Regions from separate parts of the Nitrospirillum goiasense genome, predicted to be linked through region 2. Evidence: predicted binding sites of a transcription regulator. Region 2 holds the regulator's gene; the other holds the start of a gene.

Region 1 (11,739 bases), 650 kb from region 2:
GGCGGCATCAACCTGGATCTGATCTACGGCCTGCCGCACCAGACGGTGGAAAGCTGTGTTCAATCGGTGACCCAGGCCCTGGAGCTGGCGCCGGACCGGCTCAGCGTCTTCGGCTATGCCCACATGCCGTCGCTGAAGGGCCATCAGGCGCGCATCGACACCAGCGCCCTGCCCGGCGCCACCCAGCGGACGGAGCAGGCGGCCGCCATGGCGGACGTGCTGGAGGCGGCGGGCTATGCCGCCATCGGCCTGGACCACTACGCCCGCAAGGACGACGTCATGGCCACGGCCTATGCCGCCGGCCGCCTGAAACGGAATTTCCAGGGCTACACGGTGGACACGGCCACGGCGCTGCTGGGCTTCGGCGCCTCCGCCATCGGCCGCACGCGCGGCGGCTACATCCAGAACCGGGTGGAGGTGCCGGCCTATCTCAAGGCGTGGGAAGCCCATGGGGAGGGGGATGGCCAGGGCTGGGCGGTGGCCAAGGGTCTGGCGCTGACCGATGATGACCGGCTGCGTGCCGACATCATCGAACAACTGATGTGCCGCTTCTCCGTCGACCTGGAAGAAACCTGCCGCCGCCATGGCGGTTCTTTGGAAGAGGTCTTGACGCCGGAGACCCGCCACGCCTTGGCCGTGCTGGCGGACGATGATATGATCATCTGTGACAAAACGAGGGTGGAGGTCCGGGAGGAGGCCCGGCCTTTGGTTCGGAGTGTCGCGGTCCTGTTCGATGCCTATTTCGATCCAGGATCGGGCCGTCACAGCTACGCCGTGTAGATTTTTTTCAGAAATTTTCAAGATGGGGCGGATTGACGCGCCCGCGAAGCGCCCCTGCTTGCCTGCCTGCTTTCACAATGCGCCTTAGAAGACTGAAAACAAACAGTCCCACAGGTTAACGGAGGAGAGCCCCGAACCCGCTGCTGCAATGCAGCATTATGGCGATCGTGCCCCGCGAAAGTTGCATGAAATTACGAAGGCTGGCTGGTTTAAGACAGGCAGTGACCGAGAGAGTCATTTCCTGCATACCTGCCGCTTGCGTGCGTCTTAGAAATCGGGCATACGAAAACCCAACAAGGTTCGACTGTGAAGGTCGACAACGATCGCGAGCGGTGTTCAGGTCCGGGAAAGACGGGCCGTGGTGCTTGGGGCTAGCGCTCGTCAGGTTATGAAATAACCGGATGCGCGCTACGGGTGCCGGATACTGCTTCGCAAACGAATTGGAGGCAGATGTGGGAAGGTCGGTGTTGGTCGACCCCAGGATCGCAGTTCGATGTCCAGGTGAACCCCCGGTTCCGGACGTCGCGGATTCCACCCGCTCTGCCGCCCATGAATCACTTCCGCTCGGATGCGCCGTGGCGTTTTCCGATGCGGTGTCTTCCTTCGTGATGTGACCGCAGGAAAATGCCTTACACCGCAAAACAATCGTCAAGCAGCCGGTTGATCGGGCTGGTCGCCACGGTCCTGATCCAGGCCGGTATCGTTTACGCTCTCGTCACCGGCCTTGCGAACAAGGTCGTTGAGGTGGTCAAGGGTCCTGTCGAGACCAAGATCATCGAAGAGATCAAGGACGAGACGCCGCCGCCGCCGCCGCCGCCGCCGCCGCCGCCTCAGACTGTGCAGCCGCCGCCGTTCGTGCCGCCCGTCGAAGTGAACATCGACACGCCGCCGCCGCCCAGCCCGACGCCGGTCGCCACCACCAAGCCGCCGGTGGTTGTGCCGCCGACCGCCCCGGTCGCCCCCGCCGCGCCGCCGGCCCCGGCCGCCAGCCCGGTGAAGCTTGATCCCGCGAGCTTTACCCGCTATCAGCCGGAATATCCGTCTGCGTCCTCGCGTTTGGGTGAGGAAGGCCGTGTTGCGTTCGTCGTGTATTGCGACGCCAGCGGCCGGGTCACCGATGCCAAGATCGTCGAATCCAGCGGCCATGATCGCCTGGATGAAGCGGTTGTCCGCCAGGCCCAGCGCGGCGTGTGGAAGTGCACGGCGGAGACCCAGGATGGCAAGTCTTTGGCCACGTGGTCGTCCACAAAGATGGCCTACCGCTTCCAGCTCAAGGACGCGCGTTAACAGTTCAAGAAAACCGGGGCCTCTTAGACGCTGATGCGCAAGGGTTCCTCATCCCCTCAACCCAAATGTGTTGGAATTGTCATGAGCATTAGGGAGCGTTTCAAGCTGACCGCCGGTTCCATGGTGCGCTTTGCCATGGTCGCCCTGGTCGTCGGTACCTTCACCTCGGTCGCGGTCGCCCAGACCACGACCCCGTCCACCGACAGCTCGGCCCCGGCCGCCGCCGCTCCGGCCGCTGACCCGGCCGCTCCGGCCGCCGCGCCCGCCGCTGACGCCGCCGCCAGCGACGTCGCCGCCCCGCCGGCCGCCACCGCGACCGTCGAGAACCCCTACGGCCTGAACGCCCTGTGGAACGGCGGTGACTTCGTGTCCCGCGGCGTGCTGATGATCATGGTCATCATGATGACCGGCACCTGGTACATCATCGTCACCAAGCTGATCGAGCAGACCCTGCTGCTGCGCTCCGCCGGTCAGGCCGATAAGTCCTTCTGGACCGCCCCGTCCCTGGCCGATGGCGCCGCCAAGCTGAACAAGAACAGCGTTTTCCGCATGCTGGTCGAAGACGGCCTGCGCGCCACCGAGCACCATGAGGGCACCCTGGTCGACCAGATCGACCTGCACACCTGGGTGACCATGCAGCTGCAGCGCTCGGTCGACAGCATCAGCAACCGCATGAAGTCCGGCCTGGCCTTCCTGGCCACCGTGGGCTCGACCGGTCCGTTCGTCGGTCTGTTCGGCACGGTGTGGGGCATCTATCACGCCCTGACCAACATCGGCATCGCCGGTCAGGCCTCGATCGACAAGGTCGCCGGCCCCGTCGGTGAAGCGCTGATCATGACCGCCATCGGTCTGGCCGTCGCCGTGCCCGCCGTGCTGGGTTACAACTGGCTGCTGAGCCGCAACAAGACCGCCATGGACCGCGTCCGCAACTTCTCCGCCGACCTGCACGCCCTGCTGGTCAGCGGCGGCCGTCTCGGCGCCGGCAAGTCCGCCCGGAGCGCGTAAACCATGGGGATGAACGTCGCTTCCGGCGATGCTGATGATGATGGCGAGGTCGTATCCGCGATCAATACGACCCCCCTCGTCGACATCATGCTGGTGCTGCTGATCATCTTCCTGATCACGGTCCCCGTCGTGACCCACACGGTGCCGGTGGACCTTCCCAAGGAACGTAATCAGCCAACCAAGACGAAACCGGAAAACATCGTCATCGCGGTAAACCGGGACGGCGACATCTTCTGGAACGAAACCAAGATACCGGACTACACGACCCTGCTTGACAAGCTCAAGGTGCGGGCCGTGGACAAGCCCCAGCCGGAAGTCCACATCCGTGGCGACAAGAACGCGCGCTACGAATATGTGGGTCGGGTTGTGGTTGCCGCCCAGCGGGCCGGTATCGTGAAGATCGGTTTCATCACCGAGCCGCCGGCGGGCGCGATCCCGACCGCGCAGTAACGGTTCCGCCGAAGGAGTTTGAGCCATGGGTATGAACGTTGGCGGAGGTGGTGAAGACGAAGCCATGATGGACATCAACACCACGCCGCTTATCGACGTGATGTTGGTGCTGATCATCATGCTGATCATCACCATTCCGATCCAAACCCATGCGGTGAAGTTGGACATGCCGTCGGCGACCCCGCCGCAGTCCAATACGACACCGCCTGAGGTGGTCAACATCATGGTGGATTTCGACAACACAATTCAGTGGAACGGAACCACCGTTGATCGCCATGAACTGGAGCTGCGTCTCAAGGACGCCGCCCTGAAGAACCCACAGCCCGAGGTTCATCTTTGGCCGAACAAGTTGGCCAAGTACAACACCGTGGCGATGGTCATGGCCTCGGCCCAGCGCTTGGGCGTGACCAAGCTGGGCCTGGTGGGCGCTGAACAGTTCATGGATTAAGTCCGTGTCGACGGCGGCCTCGTTACCCAAGCGTGTCTGGGGTGCGGGGCCGCCGTTACCGTTTCAGGGGTCCCGTGATCATTTGGGGCGCGGACCCTTTGCCGGGTTGTCGTCCCGATTTCACCCCAATCACCGATTAGATTTCCCGCTCGTCTCGATTTCCCGACATGAGGGGCCGCTCGTCGGTCCAGCCCTTCAACAAAGCAGGTAGAGTCCTCGGAATGATCGCCACGCACTTCCTTCGTGCCGCACTGCTCGCCTCGGCGCTCACCATGGGCGGCGCCGTTGTCATCAGCGCCACCACGCCGGCCCACGCCGCCGAAGCCAAGAAGTTCAGCCCGGAAGTCGGCAAGCCGCTGCAGGAAGCCCAGGCCGCGCTGAAGGCGGGCAAGTTCAAGGAAGCCTTGGACAAGATCGACGAGGCCGAGAAGGCCAGCAAGACCAAGTCGCCGTTCGAGATCTGCACGTTCGAGACGCTGCGCGCCTCCGCCTACAGCGGCCAGAAGGACATGGGTTCCTTCGCCAAGTCGCTGGAAGCGACGCTGGCCAGCTGCCAGCTGCCGGACACGGACAAGGTCAACCGCGACAAGCTGATCGCCGAGGCCTATTTCAGCGTGAAGAACTACGCCAAGTTCTCCGCCGCCTCTGATCGCTATTACAAGGACGGCGGTACCGACAACCGCCTGAAGGAATTGGCCATCCAGATTTACCTGGACCAGAAGGACTACGCCAACGCCTCCAAGGCCGCGCGCGCCATGATCCAGGCCCAGGGTGGCAAGCCGTCCAAGGTGCTGCTGCAGACCATCGCCAGCGCCGAATACAACATGGACCACAAGCCCGCCTTCGTTGAGGCGATGGAACGCATCCTGATCAACTACCCCGATCAGGAAAGCTGGGAGAGCGTGATCCGCGGCGTGCAGAAGCTGCCGGGCTTCAACTCCAACCGTCTGCAGATCGACGTGCTGCGCCTGCAGCTGGGCGCCGGTCTGGTCAAGGAACCCGGCCCGTACCTGGAATTCGCCCAGTTGGCCATGAGCGACGGCCTGGGCGCCGAAGCCAAGGCCGTGATGGACAAGGGCTTCAAGGCCGGCATCCTGGGCAAGGCCCAGGGCGACCGTGAGAAGCGCCTGGCCGACATGGCCGGCAAGCAGGTCGATGACGATCAGCGCAAGCTGCCCGACGATGAGAAGGAAGCCAACGCCCAGCCGGACGGCAAGCAGTTGGTGCGCGTCGGTACGCAGTACCTGGCCCTGGGCAACTCCGCCAAGGCCATCGAGGTCATTCAGGCCGGCATCAAGAAGGACCAGCTGAAGTACCCGGAAGAGGCCAAGCTGCGCCTGGTCCAGGCTTATATCGCCGCTGGCCAGAAGCAGAAGGCCGTGGACACCATGAAGGCGATCAAGGGCACCGACGGCACCGGCGACATCGCCCGCCTGTACCTGATCCAGGCTGGCATCACCCAGTTCTGATCTCCCTGCTTCCAGCGCCCCGGCGCCCGTGGAAATAGCAAAGGCCGGTCCCTCACGGGGCCGGCCTTTTGGTATTTGGCGGCCCCATCAGAACAAAGCCAGTTGATCGCCCGGTTGTGGCGGCGGCTGGAACAGGTCGCACCGCATGTCCCAGCGTCGCTGGTCCAGGCCCAACCGTCGCGTTGCCAGCCTGTGGCGCGCGGCCAACAGTTGGGCATAGGCGCCGGTGCCGCGCATCCGGGTGCCGAACTGGGTGTGGTTGTGGCCGCCATCGCGGCATTGCCGGATGAGGCTCAGCACACGGTCGGCCCGGTCGGGCACGTGCAGGCGCAGCCATTCCTCCATCAGCCCGGCCAACTCGCGCGGCAGCCGCAGCAGGATGTAATGGGCCTGGTGGGCCCCGGCGTCCTTGGCCGCCGCCAGGATGGCTTCCAGTTCGGTGTCGTTCAGGGCCGGGATCATGGGGGAGGCAAGGACGCTGACCGGCACGCCGGCCTGGGACAGCTGCCGTACCGCCTCCAGCCGGCGCTGCGGCGTGCCGGCGCGCGGCTCCAGCCGGCGGGCGAGGTCGCGGTCCAGGGTGGTGATGGAGATGGCGACCCGGGCCAGGCCGTCGGCCGCCATGGGGGCCAGGATGTCCAGGTCGCGCAACACCAGGGGTGACTTGGTGATGATGCCCACCGGGTGGCGGAAGTCGCGCAGCACCTCCAGCACGCCGCGGGTGATGCGCTCCGTCCGCTCCACCGGCTGGTAGGCGTCCGTGTTGGCGCCCAGCGCGATGGGGCGGGGGACATAGCCCTTGGCTCGCAGCTCCTTGGCCAACACGGCGGGGGCATCCCGCTTCGCATACAGGATGGTTTCGAAATCCAGGCCAGGGGAATGCCCCAGATAGGCGTGGCTCGGCCGCGCGAAGCAATAGACGCAGCCATGTTCGCACCCCCGGTAGGGGTTGATGGACCGGTCGAAATTGACGTCCGGACTGTCGTTATAGCTGATGACACTACGCGACGTGTCCAGGCGGACCTGGGTGGCTGGCGACGTCGCCAGGTCCGCCTCCTCGTCCCAGCCGTCGCTTCCCATCCGGGCCCAGCCGTCATCAGTGCGCAGGCGACTGTGCGCCTCGAACCGTCCCGCGCGGTTGGAGTGGGTGCCCCGGCCTTTCAGCGGGCGGTCATCCAGGATGTCGACCATGGCGTCTGCCTCCCTTGCCGAGGGAAGCCTAACGCCCCGGGAAATAGAACACAACATGAACATTTGGGTGGGAGGCGCCTACCCACCCCGCTCGCCGGGCAGCAAAAAGGCCGCCCGGGGGAAGCCCCAGGCGGCCTTTTTCACGCGGGTTGGTGTCAGGCGGCGGCGACGGCCAAGCGGGCGCAGACGGCCTCGATCAGCAATTGCCGCGCCCGGTCGACGATGTCGTCCATCGACGGCGTGCGCACGAACATGGCGGCCGCCCGTTCCTTCAGCTCGTCGCGCGTCGGCAGGGTGGGCATGGTCGGCATGTGCAGGTCGGACAGGCTGGGCATGTGCAGCTCGGGCATATGCAGCGAGGCCAGCATGGCCTCCGCCTGGGCCCGGGCGTTTTCCAGCTTGTGCTGCAGTTCGGTCTTCACGTCGGCCAGCGAGGGCGTGTCGGCCAAGGTGGCCTGCACCCGGGCGGCGATCTGCTCCACATGGAAGGTGGCGACCAATTGGCTGGCGGCCTTCTCGATGATGGCCTTGCCCAGCCGCTGCTCCCCCGCACCACGGCGGCGGGCGGGCGGTGCAGGTCCCAGGTGATGCCCACCCAGGACAGCGCCTTCAGGATGTAATAGGTGGTGTCGATCTCCCACCAGCGGAAGCCCTGGCAGGCGGCGCTCTGGTAGGCATGGTGGTTGTTGTGCCAGCCCTCGCCCATGGTCAGCAGGGCGAACCACCAGTTGTTGCGGCTGTCGTCGCCGGTCAGGTAACGGCGGCGGCCGTACACATGGGCCAGGGAGTTGATGCAGAAGGTGCCGTGGTAGGTGGCGACGGTGCTCCAGAAGAAGCCCACCACCAAGCCGGACCAGCCGGCCGCGAACCACACGGTGACGGCCAGGATGAAGGCCGGCAGGTAATGGAACCGGTCCAGGAAGCGCAGCTCGGGGAACTTGGCCAGGTCCGGCACGGCACCCAGGTCGGTCGTGTCATGGCGGGCCGTGAAGATCCAGCCCATGTGCGCGTACCAGAAGCCGCGCTGGGCCGGGGAGTGCACGTCCGCCGGCGTGTCGGAATAGCGGTGATGGTGGCGATGCTTGGCCGCCCACCACAGGATGCCGCGCTGGGCCGAGGTCTGGGCGATGAAGGCCAGGATGAACTGGAACCAGCGGCTGGTCTTGTAGGCGCGATGCGAGAAGTAACGGTGATAGCCACCGGTGATGCCGAACATGCGCAGGCCGTAGAGGCCCACCGCCAGGGCCACGTCTTGCCAATAGACGCCCGTCCAAATGGCGCCCAGGCAGGCCAGATGCACCAGGATGAAGGGCAGGGCGCCGGCGGCCTGGATGTCGTCCAGGTAATGGTCTGCCGGCTTTTGGGCGGCGTCGCGGGCGGGCTTGGTCACCGGGGGTCGTACTCCGTAAAGGGGCGGTAAAAGGCCGCACAAGGGGTGAGGCTACCGATTGGATACCAGGAATCGGCGGCCAAGCCGACTCCCCGTTTGGCGCGGATGTCCCCGACGCCCAGGGTAAGGGACAACCCTGAAGGGGAGATTAACACGGGGTGCCGCATCCGCGATTTGTGCTGGGTCAAAAAAGCTCAGAAGTCGGGGGACAGATCGTCCGGCAGGAGCTGGTCCCCGGCCCCGCTGCTGGCCTCGCCCTGCATCCACCAGCCGGATTCGGCCAGCTTGCCCTCGTACAGCTCCATCACCGGCTTCCGCAGGCGATCGACCAGCACCATGTCGTGCGTCGCCACCAGGCACGTGGTGCCCAGCTTGTTCAGCTCGATGAACAGCCGCATGATGCGCAGGCTCATTTCGCGGTCGATGTTGCCCGTGGGCTCGTCGGCGATGATCAGCTTGGGCCGGGTGACCACGGCCCGGGCGATGGCCACCAGCTGCTTCTGGCCGCCCGACAGGCGCAAGGGGCGCTCATCCAGCTTGGCCTTCAGGCCTACCCACGACAGCAGCTCCGTCACGCTTTCCTGCACGTGGGCCTCATCCTGGCCCGCCAGGCGCAAGGGCAGGGCGACGTTGTCGAACACCGTCAGGTGGTTCATCAGGCGGAAGTCCTGGAACACCACGCCGATCTGGCGGCGGAGGGCCGGCAGGGCCTTGCGCGGGGTCTTGGACAGCGGATGGCCCAGCAGGGTGATCAGGCCGCGGGACGGGCGTTCCGCCAGATACAGCAGCTTCAGCAGGCTGGATTTACCGGCGCCGGTGGGGCCGGTCAGGAAATGAAAGGACCCGGGCGCCAGTTCGAAGCTGATGTCGCGCAGCACCTCAGGCCCGGTGCCATAGCGCAGACCGACATTCTCGAAACGGACCAAAGGCGGGGCATCCTTGAAATGGAAAGAGCCCGGCCCGCCCGCTTATGGGCGGGGCGGGACCGGGCCCGATCCAGGCAACGGAGGGGCGCTTACTCGGCCGAGGCCGCTTCGGCGTCCGCGCGGTCGGTGGTCGGGAACAGGCCGGCCTTCTCGAACGCGGTCAGGGTTTCCTGCGCCCAGGCGCGCAGGTCGGTAAGGCCGCTGTGGCCGGTCCACACATCGATGCCGTAGCGCTTCTCCAGGTCGGCGTCGGTCATCTTCAGCGCGTCGCGGACGGAGATGAACTCCTTCTCCAGCAGCTTCCAGATGTCGCTTTCGCAGCGCTTGATGGTGATCAGGCCGACGCCCTGGCTCTGGAAGCTCTTCAGGCGGCGGAAGGACTGGTCGTTCTCATAGGGGCCGAAACCGCCCGCCACCTCGTTCAGCACCACGAAGCGGCGGCCGAAGGGCAGCCACTCGTTCTTGTCGAACGAATACTGGATCAGGGCGCGGGCGTCCTCGATGGCCTGGGCCTCGGCCTTGGTGGTGACGATCAGGTCGATGGGGTTGCTGTTGCGGCGGCGCAGCAGGGCGCCGGCGTTGCGCGCCTCGGCCCAGGCGAACAGGTCGGCGGCCACGTTGGCGCCCACGTCCACGACGTAGCCACCCTCCAGCAGGGTGCGGCCGAACTCGTCCCAATACTTGATGGCCAGGTTGGGGTCGGTCGAGGTCTTGATGTTGGTCAGCTGCTCGCCGATGCCCAGTTCCTTCACGCCGGCGAACAGCCGGCCGAACTTGGACCGCTGGTTCAGCGTGTCGCTGTCGGCGGCGGCCAGCTTCACGGGCGCGCCCTTCTGCTCGTGCTGCAGGACCAGCATCTGGGCCACCAGCGTCTTGCCCTGGCCGCCGGTCTTGGCCATCGAGATATAGGTTCGCGTCATGGGGTCGTTCTCCTGGTCCCGCATTCTTGGTGCCGGCGTCCTTGGCCGCCCACGTTCCCGTCGCCCCTGGGGCGATATCCCCTTGGAAAGGAACCCCGGGACGCGTCTGGCCACGGGGGTGGACGGCGTCGGGAGGACCCGTCCGGCCGGGCCTTGAATCGATACAGGTTTTCCCCCCGCGCTTCAACTGCGGGGGGCGGTCTTAACCGAAATCGCGTCCCGACGCCCCCCGCGACCCCGCCATCAGGCGCGGTGCTCCTGAAGCCGGGGCATGATTTCCACCAGGTTGCAGGGGCGGAACCGGTTGTCCAGTTGGTAGCGCAGGATCAGGTCCCAGCCGTCGCGGCAGGCGCTGGGGCTGCCCGGCAGGGCGAACAGGTAGGTGCCGCCCGCCACGCCGGCCGTGGCCCGGCTTTGCAGGGACGAGGTGCCGATCTTCTCATAGGACAAGGTGCGGAACATCTCACCGAAGCCATCGATTCGCTTCTCATAGACGCTCTCGAACGCCTCGGGCGTGACGTCGCGGCCGGTCAGCCCGGTGCCGCCGGTGGAGATGACGACGTCCACCGCCGGATCGGCGATCCAGGCGCGCAGCTGCGCCGCGATGGCCGCCTGGTCATCCTTCACGATGACGCGGGCGACCAGCACATGACCGGCGCCGGTCAACCGTTCCACCAGCGTGTCGCCGGACTTGTCGGTGGTGGAGTCGCGGGTGTCGGACACCGTCATCACGGCGATCTGCACCGGCAGGAAGGGGCGGGTTTCGTCGATGCGGGACAAGGGGGCGCTCCTGTTCTGGATGCCCCTTAAGTGAGGGGCGGGGGGCTGTCCGTCAACCGGGGGGCCGTCAACCGGGGAGATCAGACCTCGACCACTTCCAGCAGTTCGCCATCGGGGCCGAAGCAGCCACAGACCAGGGCGCCGTTGAAGCCGCAGCCGCCGTCCAGCGTGACGGCATGGGGCGTGGCCACCGGGCCGCCATGGCTGGGGTCATAGCCGCGCACCACGCGGCGGAAACCGGCATACGCGCCTTCGATGCGGTGCCAGGCGGCGCCGCCCCACCAGAAGCTGTCGCCCTGGGCGGCCAGGGGGCGGGAGGTGTCGATGCCGGCGTTCACGAACAGCAGCTCGGGCAGGCCCTCCTGCCGCCGCTCCGTATAGGCGGCGCGGCGCAGGGTGGCGAACAGGGTGTCATGGCCGGGGGCGGCGCGCTGGGCGGTGCGCAACTGCCCGGTCCAGCGCGCCAGCGACACCGCGCCGTCGCGGGCGGCCGCCACCCCCTGGTAGGCGCTGCCGCCATAAGCCGCCAGGGTGGCGTCCACGCCCTGGCTCATCATCCATTGCAGCACTTCGATGGGGTTGGGCGCGAATTGCAGCTGCAGCAGCTTCTGCCACATCTCCTCCTGCCCGCCGCGCAGGTAGACCAGGTCACTGACGATGACCCCGCGCACCGACAGCACGGCGCGGCGGAAGGACAGCAGTTCATCCACCGTGTCCCGCACGCGGGGGCCGCGACCGATCAGGTTGCCGAGATAGACCAGCCGGTCCCCCGGCTGGAAACGGGCGCCGATGTCGTCGTGCAACGCCGCCAGCCGGTCGACGTCGCCATGAATCGCCCCCACGGCCCAGATGCGCCGCGGGCGGCCCAGCACGACAAAGCGCTCTTGTTCGTTCATGCGATGGGTCAGACCGGCAGGGGAAAGTTGCCGATCAGTGTATGCGCCGCCGCCCCATGAAAAAAGGGGCGATCGACCGGGATCGCCCCTTTTTCCACTAAGTATAGTGATGTCGGCGCACCGTACCCCCAATGGGCGGATACCGGCGAGCCTTGGCGGCGGACGGCTTACGCCGCCTTCGCCAGCACCGCTTCCAG
Region 2 (11,739 bases):
CCCTGCCCGGCGGCCTGCTGGGCGTGAACAACCGCAACCTCAAGACCCTATCCATCGACCTCGCCACCACCGAGATGCTGGCCGGCATGGTGCCGCCCGGCCGCCATCTGGTGGCGGAAAGCGGCCTGTACAGCCCGCAGGACCTGATGCGCATGGAGATCGTGGGCGCCCGCCGCTTCCTGGTCGGCGAGTCGCTGATGCGCCAGGCCGACGTGGCGGCCGCCACCCGCGCCTTGCTGGGCCTGGACCAGAAGGTCGCCTGACATGGCGGAGAACAGCGGCTTCACCCATTTCGACGCCGCCGGCCAGGCGGTGATGGTCGACGTCTCCGACAAGGCGGAGACGGAGCGCCTGGCCATCGCCCGCGGCCGCGTGGTCATGAAGGCCGAAACGCTGGCCCTGATCCAGGCCGGGCAGATGGGCAAGGGCGACGTGCTGGGCGTGGCGCGTCTGGCCGGCATCATGGCGGCCAAGCGCACGCCCGACCTGATCCCCCTCTGCCACCCGCTGGCCCTGACCAAGGTGACGGTGGACCTGACCTGCCTGCCCGACCAGAACGCGGTGGAAATCGAGGCCACGGCCAAGCTGAAGGGCCGCACCGGCGTGGAGATGGAGGCGCTGACCGCCGTCAGCGTCGCGGCCTTGACCCTTTATGACATGTGCAAGGCGGTGGATAAGGGCATGGTCATCGCCGATATCCGCCTGGTCGCCAAGGACGGCGGCAAAAGCGGCCCCTACCGCGCGGACACTCCCTGACCCCGCCCCCAAAGCTGTTGCCAAGGCCCGCCCATGATCCCCGTTGATGAAGCGCTGGCGCGCATCCTGTCGCACTTCCAGCCGGTGGCCGGGGAGTTGGTGGGGGTGGGCGAGGCAGTGGACCGTGTCCTGGCCGCCGACGTCGTCGCCCGCGTGACCCAGCCGCCGACCGCCGTTTCCGCCATGGACGGCTGGGCCGTGCGGGGATCGGACCTGGCCACCCTGCCCGCCACCCTGACCCGCATCGGCGAGGCGCCGGCCGGCCGGCCCTACACCGGCACCGTCGCCCCGGGGCAGGCCGTGCGCCTGTTCACCGGCAGCGTCATCCCGGATGGCGCCGACACGGTGGTGCTGCAGGAGGATTGCGACGACCTGGGCCACGCCGTGCGCGTGCGCGAGGGCACGCCCGGCCGTTGGGTGCGCGCCGCCGGCCTGGACTTCACCGCGGGCACCGTGGGCCTGAGGGCCGGCCGCCGCCTGACCGTGCGCGACGTGGCCCTGGCCGCCGCCATGAACCACCCCTTCCTGACGGTGCGTCGTCGCCCCCGCGTCGCCATCCTGGCCACGGGTGACGAGGTGGTGATGCCGGGCGAACCGCTGGGCCCGGGCCAGATCGTCAGCAGCAACGGCCTGGCGCTGGCGGCCCTGGTGCGGCGCCACGGCGGCATCCCCGTCAACCTGGGCATCGCGCCCGACGACGCCGACACCCTGGGCATCCTGGCGCGCGGGGCCGCGGGCTGCGACCTGCTGGTCACCACCGGCGGCGCCTCCGTCGGGGAACACGACCTGATCCGCAACGTGCTGGGCGCCCAGGGTCTGGAACTGGACTTCTGGAAGATCGCCATGCGACCGGGCAAGCCGCTGATGTTCGGGCGCCTGGGCGCCACCCCCCTGCTGGGGCTGCCGGGCAACCCCGTCTCCAGCCTGGTGTGCGCCGCCCTGTTCCTGGTGCCGGCCCTGCGGCGCCTGCAGGGCCTGGACCCGGCGGAACCGCACCGGGCGCGGGCGGCACTGGGGGCCCCCCTGCCCGCCAATGATCGGCGCCAGGATTACCTACGCGCCACGCTGCGCCCCGGCGATGGCGCCCTGCCCATCGCGACCACCTTCGGCCAGCAGGACAGTTCCATGCTGAGTCGCCTGGCGGCGGCGGATTGCCTGATCGTCCGGCCGCCCCACGCCCCCGCCGCCGAGGCCGGTGACACCGTGGACATCGTGCCGCTTGACGGGATTTAAGCCGCCAGCCGTGGAGCCCGCCCTAAATCTGTCATCGTCTGATGGTTTTTGATCGCTAACGCTTGACGTGGGCCGTGAACCAAAATAGAACATGGCCAGTACGTTTCGGGTTTGTTCCATATATAGCGGTTCGACGCAGCGAAGGGGGCGATATGCTGACGCGTAAGCAACAGGAGCTTCTGCTGTACATTCACCAGCATCTGGGTGAAGGCGGCGTCTCCCCCTCATTCGATGAGATGAAGGACGCTTTGGGCCTGAAGTCCAAGTCCGGCATCCACCGCCTGATCACCGGGCTGGAGGAGCGCGGCTTCATCCGCCGCCTGCCGCACCGCGCCCGCGCGCTGGAGGTGCTGCGCCTGCCGGAGACGACGCCGGCGCCGAAGAAGGCCGCCGCCGAGGTCGAACCCCGGTTCAAGCCCAATGTCATCAAGGCCGACTTCCAGGCCGGGCTGCCGGGCAAGGACCCGGGTGACGCCGTCGGCTCCGTGAGCCTGCCGCTGTATGGCCGCATCGCCGCCGGTCTGCCCATCGAGGCGCTGCGCGACAGCGGCAGCAGCATCGACATCCCCGTTTCCATGCTGGGCATCGGGGAGCATTACGCCCTGGAGGTGGCCGGCGACAGTATGGTCGAGGCCGGCATCCATGACGGCGACACGGTCATCATCCAGCGCTGCGAGACGGCGGAGAACGGCGCCATCGTCGTCGCCCTGGTGGACGCCGCCGAGGTGACGCTGAAGCGCCTGCGCCGCAAGAACAACTCCATCGCCCTGGAACCGGCCAACCCCTCCTACGAGACGCGGGTGTTCGGCGCCGACCGGGTGCGGGTACAGGGCCGCCTGGTCGGTTTGTTCCGCCGGTATTGATCATTCCCTGCCGATCTAGGCTGCGACTGCGGCCGCCGGAGCGTTTCGGGGAGCGTAAGCGGACTGAAACGCGAGGATAGCCAAGCCGCCGGATGGCGGTGCCCGGCACCTGAGGGGAAAACAAAGGTAAAACGGCCCTGGTGACATCAGTCCCAGGGCCGTTTGCTTTGCGGATCGTGCACCGTCTCGATGCGGATGGCGCCCCGCTCGAAATACAGGGCATGGGCGCCGCGCGCCGCCAGCACGTCGGGGCCGATGACCTGAGGGGCGTCACAGCCCGCGGCCGGCACGCGGGAGATGACCAAATCGGCGTTGTCGCAATCCTCCGCCAGGGCGTCCCGCGTCCAGGCGATGGCGACCAAGCGCCCCTCCGGCTCGGCCGGATCGCGCCTGTCCGGCCGATAGAGATCGGGGTGGTAAAGGCAGCCCAGGCTGTCGCAGCGCAGGCTGCCGTCATCCGTGCCCACGGTGGGCCAGGCGGGGGGCCGCCCCTCCCCGCCATCGCGCTTGCCCCAGGTCTCCACCTCGAAACCGCCGCCGCGCGAGGACGACAGCCACAGCTTGCCGCCCCCATCGCGCACCGCCACCATGGTGCCGCCACCCGACACCACCATGTCCGGCCGGGGCGTCAGCGGCGCCAACACGCAGCCCAGGGCGATGGGCGCCAGACCGATCAGGCGCCAGCGGCGGCGCCAGAGCATCAGCCACAGGCCCCCCACCACCATGAGACCGAAGGCCAGGTCGGACAGGGCGGCGCCGTGCAGGGCGGCCCCCGGCAAGGCGGCGGTGATACGGGCCGTCCACAGGATGCCCTGGCAGCCCCAGCCGATCATGTCGATGATCCAGCCCTCCAGGTGGAACGGCATGGCGACATAGGCCACCAGGCACAGCGGCATGATCCACAGCTCGGTGATGGGGATGCCGATGAGGTTGGCCAGCACGCCGTAATTCGCCACCTGCTGGAAGTGGTAGAGGCAGAACGGCATGGTGGCGATGGTGGAGATGATGGAGGTCAGGCACAGTCCCCCGACGAACAGCACCACGCGCCGCGGCCAGCCGCCCTCCTTGCGCCAACGGCTCAGCGGCTCGCGCAGCACCTCATAGGCGCTGATCAGCGCCAGCACGGCGCCGAAGCTCATCTGGAAACTGGGACCGGGCAACTGCTCCGGCTGGTACAGCAGGCAGAGGATGCCGGCCACGGCGATGGCCCGGGGGCTCAGCACCGAGCGGTCGGCCAGAATGGCCACCATGGCCAGCGCTGTCATGAGGACGGAGCGCAAGGTCGGCACCTGTGCCCCCACCAGCATCATATAGGCCAGGGTCGCCAGGATGGCGAAGGCGGCCGCCCATTTCTTGATGGCATATCGCAGCGCCACCCCCTCCCAGAGCGCCAACGCGGCGCGGGCGGTGAAATAGAAGATGGCCGCCACCAGGCTTATGTGCAGGCCGGAGATGGACAGGATGTGCTGCAGGCCGGAAACGCGCATGGCCTGCAGGTCATCAGGCGGAATGCCGGTCTGCTCCCCATTCAGCAGGGCGATGGCGATCATGGCGGGCGCGCCCGTCAGCCGTTCGGCCACACGGGCGGCGATCAGCTCGCGCAGGGCCACCACCCGGTCGTTCACCCACCCAAGCACGCCCACCGGCGCCGGCGCCACCACCTCCGGCGTTTTGAAGGCGAAGCCCACGGCGCCGATGCCCTGGTAGAAGGCGGAGCGGCGGAAGTCGTAGGCGCCGGGCTCCGGGCTGTCGGGCGGCGGGCGCAGGGCGGCCAGGATGCGAACGCGCGTACCCGCCGGCGGGGCCGCGTCGGTCGGCCGCAAGCGGATGCGTACGGCCGGGGGCGTCGCCTCCGCCGCCAGGCGGGGGATATGGGGATCGGCCAAGGTGACCCGTACGCCCTTGTCCAGGCGCTCGACATTGGCGACGCGGCCTTCCACGGGAACCGGGCCCAGGGGGCGTTGAAGAATTGGCGTCTTCAGCCAGGTGGTGCGCGCCTGCACCGCCGTGAACCCAACCCCCAAGGCCAGCAAGGCGCCCAGCGTCAGGCGCAGTGGCAGCCGATCACCCGCCAGCAGGTACAGGCCGAGAACGCCCAAGGCGAACAGCAGGCCGCTCCACGGGGGCGGTTCGCCCGGCAGGGCGAAATAAAGGGCGATTCCGGCCCCCAGGAAGACCGGCACCCAAAGGACCCACCGTTCGCGCTCTTCCACCAAATTGACATACGCAGATGCGACAATGCTGACTAACGCGCCGAGCACACGATGTGTGACGCGCATCACATCTGACGGGGGTGGCTCGGTTCCAAATTCGCTCCGCCCAGTAGTTAAATAGGACGGAACGCCCACGTTCCAATCCTGTTCCCCGCTACCGGGCGACCGGCCTGCGGGCGCAAGATTTGGAGGACTGCCAGTCTGTCCAGCGGGACCCGCCTCAGGGTGCATCTTCGTTCCGGGTGTGCTATCTCAGCGGCTTCCGCATCCTGGTGATGCGCCCTTGGCGGCTATCCTGCCGCCGGACCTTATCACCAGACATCTCGATAGTCGCGTCGCGTCGTCAACCTTTGGATGACGTCCCCTCGGGAGACCGTCTCCGAAGCCCCTGGCGAAGCGCCGCCCGCCCGCATGCCGGAGAGTGCGTTTCCCATGAGTGTCGTCACCCGCTTCGCCCCGTCCCCCACCGGCTACCTGCACATTGGCGGCGCCCGTACCGCCCTGTTCAACTGGCTGTACGCCCGCCATCACGGCGGCACCTTCCTGCTGCGCATCGAGGATACGGACCGGGCGCGCTCCACCCAGGCGGCGGTCGACGCCATCATCGACGGCCTGAGCTGGCTGGGCCTGACCTGGGATGGCGACGCCGTCAGCCAGTTCGAGCGGCGCGAGCGTCATGCCGAGGTGGCGCGCACCATGCTGGCCCAGGGCCACGCCTATTACTGCTATTGCTCGCCGGAAGAGCTGGAAGCGATGCGGGAGCAGCAGAAGGCCGCCGGCCTGCCGGTGCGCTACGACGGGCGCTGGCGCGACCGCGATCCGTCGGAAGCGCCCGCCGGCGTCGCCCCCGTCATCCGCCTGAAGGCCCCGCGTGAAGGCGAGACGGTCCTGCACGACAAGGTGCAGGGCGAGGTACGGGTGCAGAACAGCCAGTTGGACGACATGGTGCTGCTGCGCGCCGACGGTACGCCCACGTACATGCTGTCGGTGGTGGTGGACGACCAGGACATGGGTGTCACCCAGGTCATCCGTGGCGACGACCACCTGACCAACACCTTCCGCCAGTTGCAGATTTACCAGGCCATGGGCTGGACGCCGCCGGACTTCGCCCACATCCCCCTGATCCATGGCCCCGACGGCGCCAAGCTCAGCAAGCGCCACGGCGCCCTGGGGGCCGAGGCCTACCGCGACCTGGGCTATCTGCCGGAAGCGCTGCGCAACTACCTGCTGCGGCTGGGCTGGAGCCATGGCGATGACGAGATCATCAGCACCGAGGACGCCGTCGCCTGGTTCAACCTGGAAGGCATCGGCCGCTCCCCCTCGCGCATGGATTACGCCAAGCTGGACAACCTGAACGGCCATTACATCCGGCAGGCCGACGACGACCGGCTGGTCGGCCTCATCGCCCCCCGCCTGGCCACGGCGCTGGGGCGGGAGCTGACGGAGGGCGAGCGCGACGTGCTGCGCCGCGCCATGCCGGGCCTGAAGGCGCGGGCCAAGACCCTGGTGGAACTTGCGGCCGGCGCACAGTTTTATGTCACGACGCGCCCCCTACCGCTGGACGACAAGGCTTCCCAACTGTTGTCGGACGAGGCGCGCGCCCAGCTGGCGGTGCTCGCCGCGCGGTTCGCGGCCGCGTCCGACTGGACCGCGGCGGCCCTTGAGGAAATCGTCCGCGCGTACGCCGGGGAGACGGGCCTGAAGCTGGGCAAATTGGCCCAGCCGTTGCGCGCCGCACTCTCCGGCTCCACCGTGTCGCCGCCGATTTTCGAGGTGGCGGAAGTCTTGGGCCGGGACGAAACCCTGGCCCGTATCAGCGATGTCGCAGGGGGTGCGTGAACCCTCCTGGCGTCATTGCCTTCGGCGGTGCGGAACACTACACTCCGCACCGCGTCATAAAGACCAATAAGGGGCAGAGGGCCCCACTTCGTATAAACAAGGACGTGCCGAAATGAGCGATACGACGACACCGGCGGCCGGAAAGAAAACGGTCACCCTCACCGACAACCAAACCGGTAAGTCTTATGAATTCCCGGTCATGCACGGCACGACCGGCCCTGACGTGGTCGATATCCGCAAGCTCTACGGCGAGACCGGCTACTTCACCTACGACCCGGGCTTCACCTCGACCGGCAGCTGCGAGTCCAAGATCACCTTCATCGATGGCGACAAGGGTGTTTTGCTGCACCGCGGCTACCCCATCGAGCAGCTGGCCGAGAAGAGCGACTTCATGGAAGTCTGCTACCTGATGCTGCACGGTGAGCTGCCGAACGCCAAGCAGAAGGGCGAGTTCGAGCGCTCCATCACCTACCACACCATGGTGCATGAGCAGCTGTCGCAGTTCTTCCGCGGCTTCCGCCGCGACGCCCACCCGATGGCCGTCATGTGCGGCGTGGTCGGCGCCCTGTCCGCCTTCTACCACGACAGCACCGACATCGAGGATCCGCGCCAGCGCATGGTGGCCTCCCACCGCCTGATCGCGAAGATGCCGACCCTGGCCGCCATGGCCTACAAGTACTCCATCGGCCAGCCCTTCGTGTACCCGCGCAACGACCTGAGCTATGCTGAGAACTTCCTCAACATGACGTTCAGCGTCCCGTGCGAGCCGTACAAGATCAACCCGGTCATCGCCAAGGCGATGGACAAGATCTTCATCCTGCACGCGGATCACGAGCAGAACGCCTCCACCTCCACGGTGCGTCTGGCGGGCTCCTCCGGCGCCAACCCCTTCGCCTGCATCGCCGCCGGTATCGCCTGCCTGTGGGGCCCCGCCCACGGCGGCGCCAACGAGGCCGTGCTGAAGATGCTGGCGGAGATCGGCCACAAGGACCGGATCCCCGAGTTCATCGCCCGCGCCAAGGACAAGAACGACAGCTTCCGTCTGATGGGCTTCGGCCACCGGGTCTACAAGAACTACGACCCGCGCGCCAAGGTCATGCAGCAGACCTGCAAGGAAGTCCTGGCCGAACTGGGCATCAAGGACGACCCGCTGCTGGACATCGCGGTGGAGCTGGAGCGCATCGCGCTGGAAGACCCGTACTTCATCGAGAAGAAGCTGTACCCCAACGTCGACTTCTACTCGGGCATCATCCTGAAGGCCATCGGCTTCCCGACCAGCATGTTCACCGTGCTGTTCGCCCTGGCCCGCACCGTGGGCTGGATCGCCCAGTGGCAGGAGATGATCGCGGACACCTCGCAGAAGATCGGCCGTCCGCGTCAGCTGTACACCGGCGCCACGACGCGGGATTATGTCCCGGTCGAACAGCGCTGAGGCATAGGCGGGCGAAACGATGGGCGAGCGGGTTCATCCCAGTGATGGCGATAAGGAGAGCGGCGGTGGCCGGTCCCAGCCCCGCGCGCGCATCCTGCCCGCCCGTTCCCTGGAAGGTCACCTGCCGGCCAACGACAACCCCGTGCCCCCGGGCCGGCGGTTGAAGCGGTTGGCCTTGATGATCGTCACCACCCTGGGCGTGGTCCTGGGCGTCGCGGCGACCGTGGTGTCCCTGCTGCACTGAAGGGCGATGGCGAAAACCTTCCCCTGGTTTTGGAAAGGCCGTCCGGGCAACCGGGCGGCCTTTTCCTTTCGCCCTGCTTCCTCCAACGCCCGAACCAATGTCATGCCGTCAATGCCTTCGTTGATGGCATTGACGGCATAACCTACCGGCTATGCCGGGCACCTGGGTGGAGACGTCCCTGTATTGGGCGTACCTGCCCCCAATAACGGACGGCAAAAGGGAACGTACGCCTATGACCCAGACCGTATGCTGCGAGTGGGGCCTGGCCGGGGTGGAGGCGCTGCGCGAGGCCGTGGCGGTGCTTGTGATCGTCGACGTGCTGTCTTTCTGCACCGCCGTAGACATCGCCGTCAGCCGAGGAGCGGCCATCCTGCCATTTCCCTACGGCGATCCCGGCAAGGCGCGAACGGCGGCGGCGAGCGCGGGCGCGAGGTTGGCCTCCCCGCGCAACGCCGGCGGCCAATTGAGCTTGTCCCCCCAGTCGCTGATGACCATTCCGGCGGGAACCCGCCTGATGCTGCTGTCGCCCAATGGCTCCCGCTTGTCGCTGGCGGGGGGTGCCGCAACGGTGTTGGCCGGTTGCCTGCGCAATGCCGCCGCCGTCGCCGGGACCGCCCGTATGTGGGCGAACGGTGGGGATATCGCCGTCATCCCGGCGGGCGAGCGTTGGCCCGATGGCAGCCTGCGGCCGGCGGTGGAGGACCTGCTGGGGGCCGGCGCCATCATCGCGGCCCTGGACCTGTCCCCGTCGGCTGAAGCGCGGGTGGCGCGCGACGCGTACCGGGCCGCTGGTGCCGACTTGGCCGATATCATCCGGGGCGGCATGTCCGGCCGCGACTTGGCCGGCTGGGGCTATGCCGGTGACGTGGACCTCGCCCTGGCCGTGGACACCAGCGTCACGGCCCCCATCCTTCGCGATGGGGTTTATCAGGCGATGTGAGCCGTCTCCAGCGCCTGGGCCAGCACCTCGAAGATCCGGGGGTGGTCGCACTGGGCGACATTGAACCGCAAAAAGCCGTCCGCGCTGTTGGTCAGGCTGAAGACGTCCCCCGGCGCCAGCACCACGCCCTGGTCCAGCGCGGCCCGGGCGAGAGCCACGGACGATACCCCCGGCGGCAGCGCCCCCAAAGGAACATGCCACCCCGTGGCTCCACCCAGGGCTTGAGCCCCAGGGCCTCCAGCCGCCGCACCGTACGCCCCATGGCACCGGCCAGGCGACCGCGTACACCCTCCATATGCCGCCGGTAGCTGCCATCGGTCAGCAACTGATGGACAATCCGGGGATTGGTGGTGGCGTTGCCGAAGGCGGTGGCCAGCTTCACGTCGGCGATGGCCTGGATCCAGTCGGTCCGGCCCACGATATAGCCACAGCGCACCGCGGCCGACAGCGTCTTGGAGAAGCTGCCGATATGGATCACCCGCTCCAGCCCGTCGAAGGCGGCCAACCGGGGCGACGGGTCGACCTCGAAGTCGCTGAAGATGTCATCCTCGACGATCAGGATGTCATGGGCCGCCGCCAGGGTCAGCAGCTTGTGCGCCACCGGCGCCGTCAGGCTGGCGCCCGTGGGATTGTGCAGGGCGGCGTTGGTGATGTAGAGGCGCGGCCGATGGGCGGCGGCGGCGTGGGCGAAGACAGCCAGGTCCGGCCCGGCGGGGGTATAGGGCACCGGCACCGCGCGGGCGCGGTGGGCGGCCACCACGGCCTTGAAGTTGTAGTAGCAGGGGTCATCCAGCAGCACGACGTCGCCCGGCTCCAGAAAGTAGCGGCAAACCAAGTCGATGGCCTGGCTGCCGCTGTCGGCCAGCAGGATCTGGTCGGACGCCGCCGTGATGCCCCGCGCGGCGAAGCGGTCGCAAAGGTGGCGGCGCAGGGCCGGATAGCCCAAGGGGTTGTCATAATCCAGCAAGGCGCTGGACGGCGCCCGCGCCAGGGCGCGGAAGGCGCGCCGGATGGCCGGTTCCGGCATCCAGTCGGCGGGCAGCCAACCGCAACCGGGTTTCAGCACACCCTCGCCCGGCTCCAGCGCTTGCCGCATCAGCCATAACGGGTCCACCGCGCGGTCCGGCGGCGGCTCGGCCCCCGCCAACGCCGCCCCCCTAAGCGCCAGGGGGGCGGCCCGCTTGGCCACATAGAATCCAGAGCCCGGACGGGCGGCCAGCACCCCCTCCGCCACCAGCCGGTCATAGGCCTCGACCACCGTGGACTTCGACACGCCAAGCCGCTTCGCTGTGGCGCGGAGAGACGGCGCGCGAGCGCCGGCCAACAGCAGTCTTCCGTCCACGCGAGCGTGGATGTCCGCCATGACCGTATCCACCAGGGTACGCCCCATGACCAACGGGACCGCCGCATCCGCTGACTGTATTGCCATCTGAACCAGTACAGTTTAGCCAAACCGTACTGCACCATACCTTGCGTCATCCCTCCGGGGAAGCCAGCATCCGGCGCATCCGCAACCAGGGCACCCCCATGACGGACACCACCGCCCCCACCAACATCAACGTGGCACCAACCCGCCAAGCCGCCGCCGGCCTGATATTCGGGCTGGTCGGTGTCGTCATTTTCAGCGGCAGCCTGCCGGCGACCAAGATCGGCGTCGCTGGATTGGACGCCAATTTCCTCAGCCTCGCGCGGGCGGCCTTGGCCGGCATCATCGCCCTGGGCCTGCTGGCCCTGCTGCGTCCCCGTCGCCCCGGCGTGCGCGACCTGCCGGGCTTGGCCATCGTCGCGGGTGGCGCCGTGGTGGGGTTTCCCCTGCTGTCGGCCTTGGCCTTGCGCTGGATGCCCAGCACGCATGCCGTGGTCTTCAGCGGCCTGCTGCCCATATCCACTGCCGTTTTCGGCGCCGTGCGCGGCGGCGACCGGCCGCGAGCGTCCTTCTGGGTGTTCTCTTGCGCCGGGGCGGCCGCCATCGCCGCCTACGCCTTGGCCCCCGCCCTGTCACAGGGCGGCGTACGACTGGCACCGGGCGACGGGCTCATGATCCTGGCCGTCGCCGTCTGCGGCCTAGCCTATGCGGAGGGGGCGCGGCTGTCGCGCCATCTCGGCGGCTGGCCCGTCATTTGCTGGGCGCTGGTGCTGTTCCTGCCACTGACGGCGCCGCTGGCCTGGGTCACTTTCCCCGTCCATTGGCAGGCGGTCGCCCCATCGGCCTGGGCGGC

Evidence for each region. The regulator LexA, encoded in region 2, represses DNA repair genes until DNA is damaged. The targets are predictions, from matches to a motif close to ATGTTCTANTTTGGTTC.
Region 1: the regulator LexA is predicted to act here: its motif matches at 6,677-6,693, upstream of ULB03_RS08860 (PA0069 family radical SAM protein).

The regions. Positions count from the first base shown of each region.
Region 1 is NZ_JAXQNP010000002.1:1,369,346-1,381,084, forward strand. It holds gene hemN (oxygen-independent coproporphyrinogen III oxidase) at 1-780, shown strand, start outside; gene ULB03_RS08835 (energy transducer TonB) at 1,405-2,067, shown strand; gene ULB03_RS08840 (MotA/TolQ/ExbB proton channel family protein) at 2,149-3,072, shown strand; gene ULB03_RS08845 (ExbD/TolR family protein) at 3,076-3,522, shown strand; gene ULB03_RS08850 (ExbD/TolR family protein) at 3,548-3,970, shown strand; gene ULB03_RS08855 (tetratricopeptide repeat protein) at 4,192-5,439, shown strand; gene ULB03_RS08860 (PA0069 family radical SAM protein) at 5,527-6,630, opposite strand; gene ULB03_RS08865 (hypothetical protein) at 6,786-7,130, opposite strand; gene ULB03_RS08870 (acyl-CoA desaturase) at 7,049-8,020, opposite strand; gene ftsE (cell division ATP-binding protein FtsE) at 8,215-8,946, opposite strand; gene ULB03_RS08880 (hypothetical protein) at 9,036-9,866, opposite strand; gene moaB (molybdenum cofactor biosynthesis protein B) at 10,110-10,646, opposite strand; gene ULB03_RS08890 (metallophosphoesterase family protein) at 10,727-11,542, opposite strand; gene ULB03_RS08895 (CarD family transcriptional regulator) at 11,710-11,739, opposite strand, start outside.
Region 2 is NZ_JAXQNP010000002.1:2,021,859-2,033,597, reverse strand. It holds gene trpC (indole-3-glycerol phosphate synthase TrpC) at 1-263, shown strand, start outside; gene moaC (cyclic pyranopterin monophosphate synthase MoaC) at 265-756, shown strand; gene ULB03_RS11915 (molybdopterin molybdotransferase MoeA) at 790-1,989, shown strand; gene lexA (transcriptional repressor LexA) at 2,142-2,852, shown strand; gene ULB03_RS11905 (ComEC/Rec2 family competence protein) at 2,999-5,035, opposite strand; gene gltX (glutamate--tRNA ligase) at 5,498-6,904, shown strand; gene gltA (citrate synthase) at 7,017-8,336, shown strand; gene ULB03_RS11890 (hypothetical protein) at 8,356-8,580, shown strand; gene ULB03_RS11885 (2-phosphosulfolactate phosphatase) at 8,813-9,520, shown strand; gene ULB03_RS11880 (hypothetical protein) at 9,508-9,678, opposite strand; gene ULB03_RS11875 (aminotransferase-like domain-containing protein) at 9,612-10,910, opposite strand; gene ULB03_RS11870 (DMT family transporter) at 11,048-11,739, shown strand, end outside.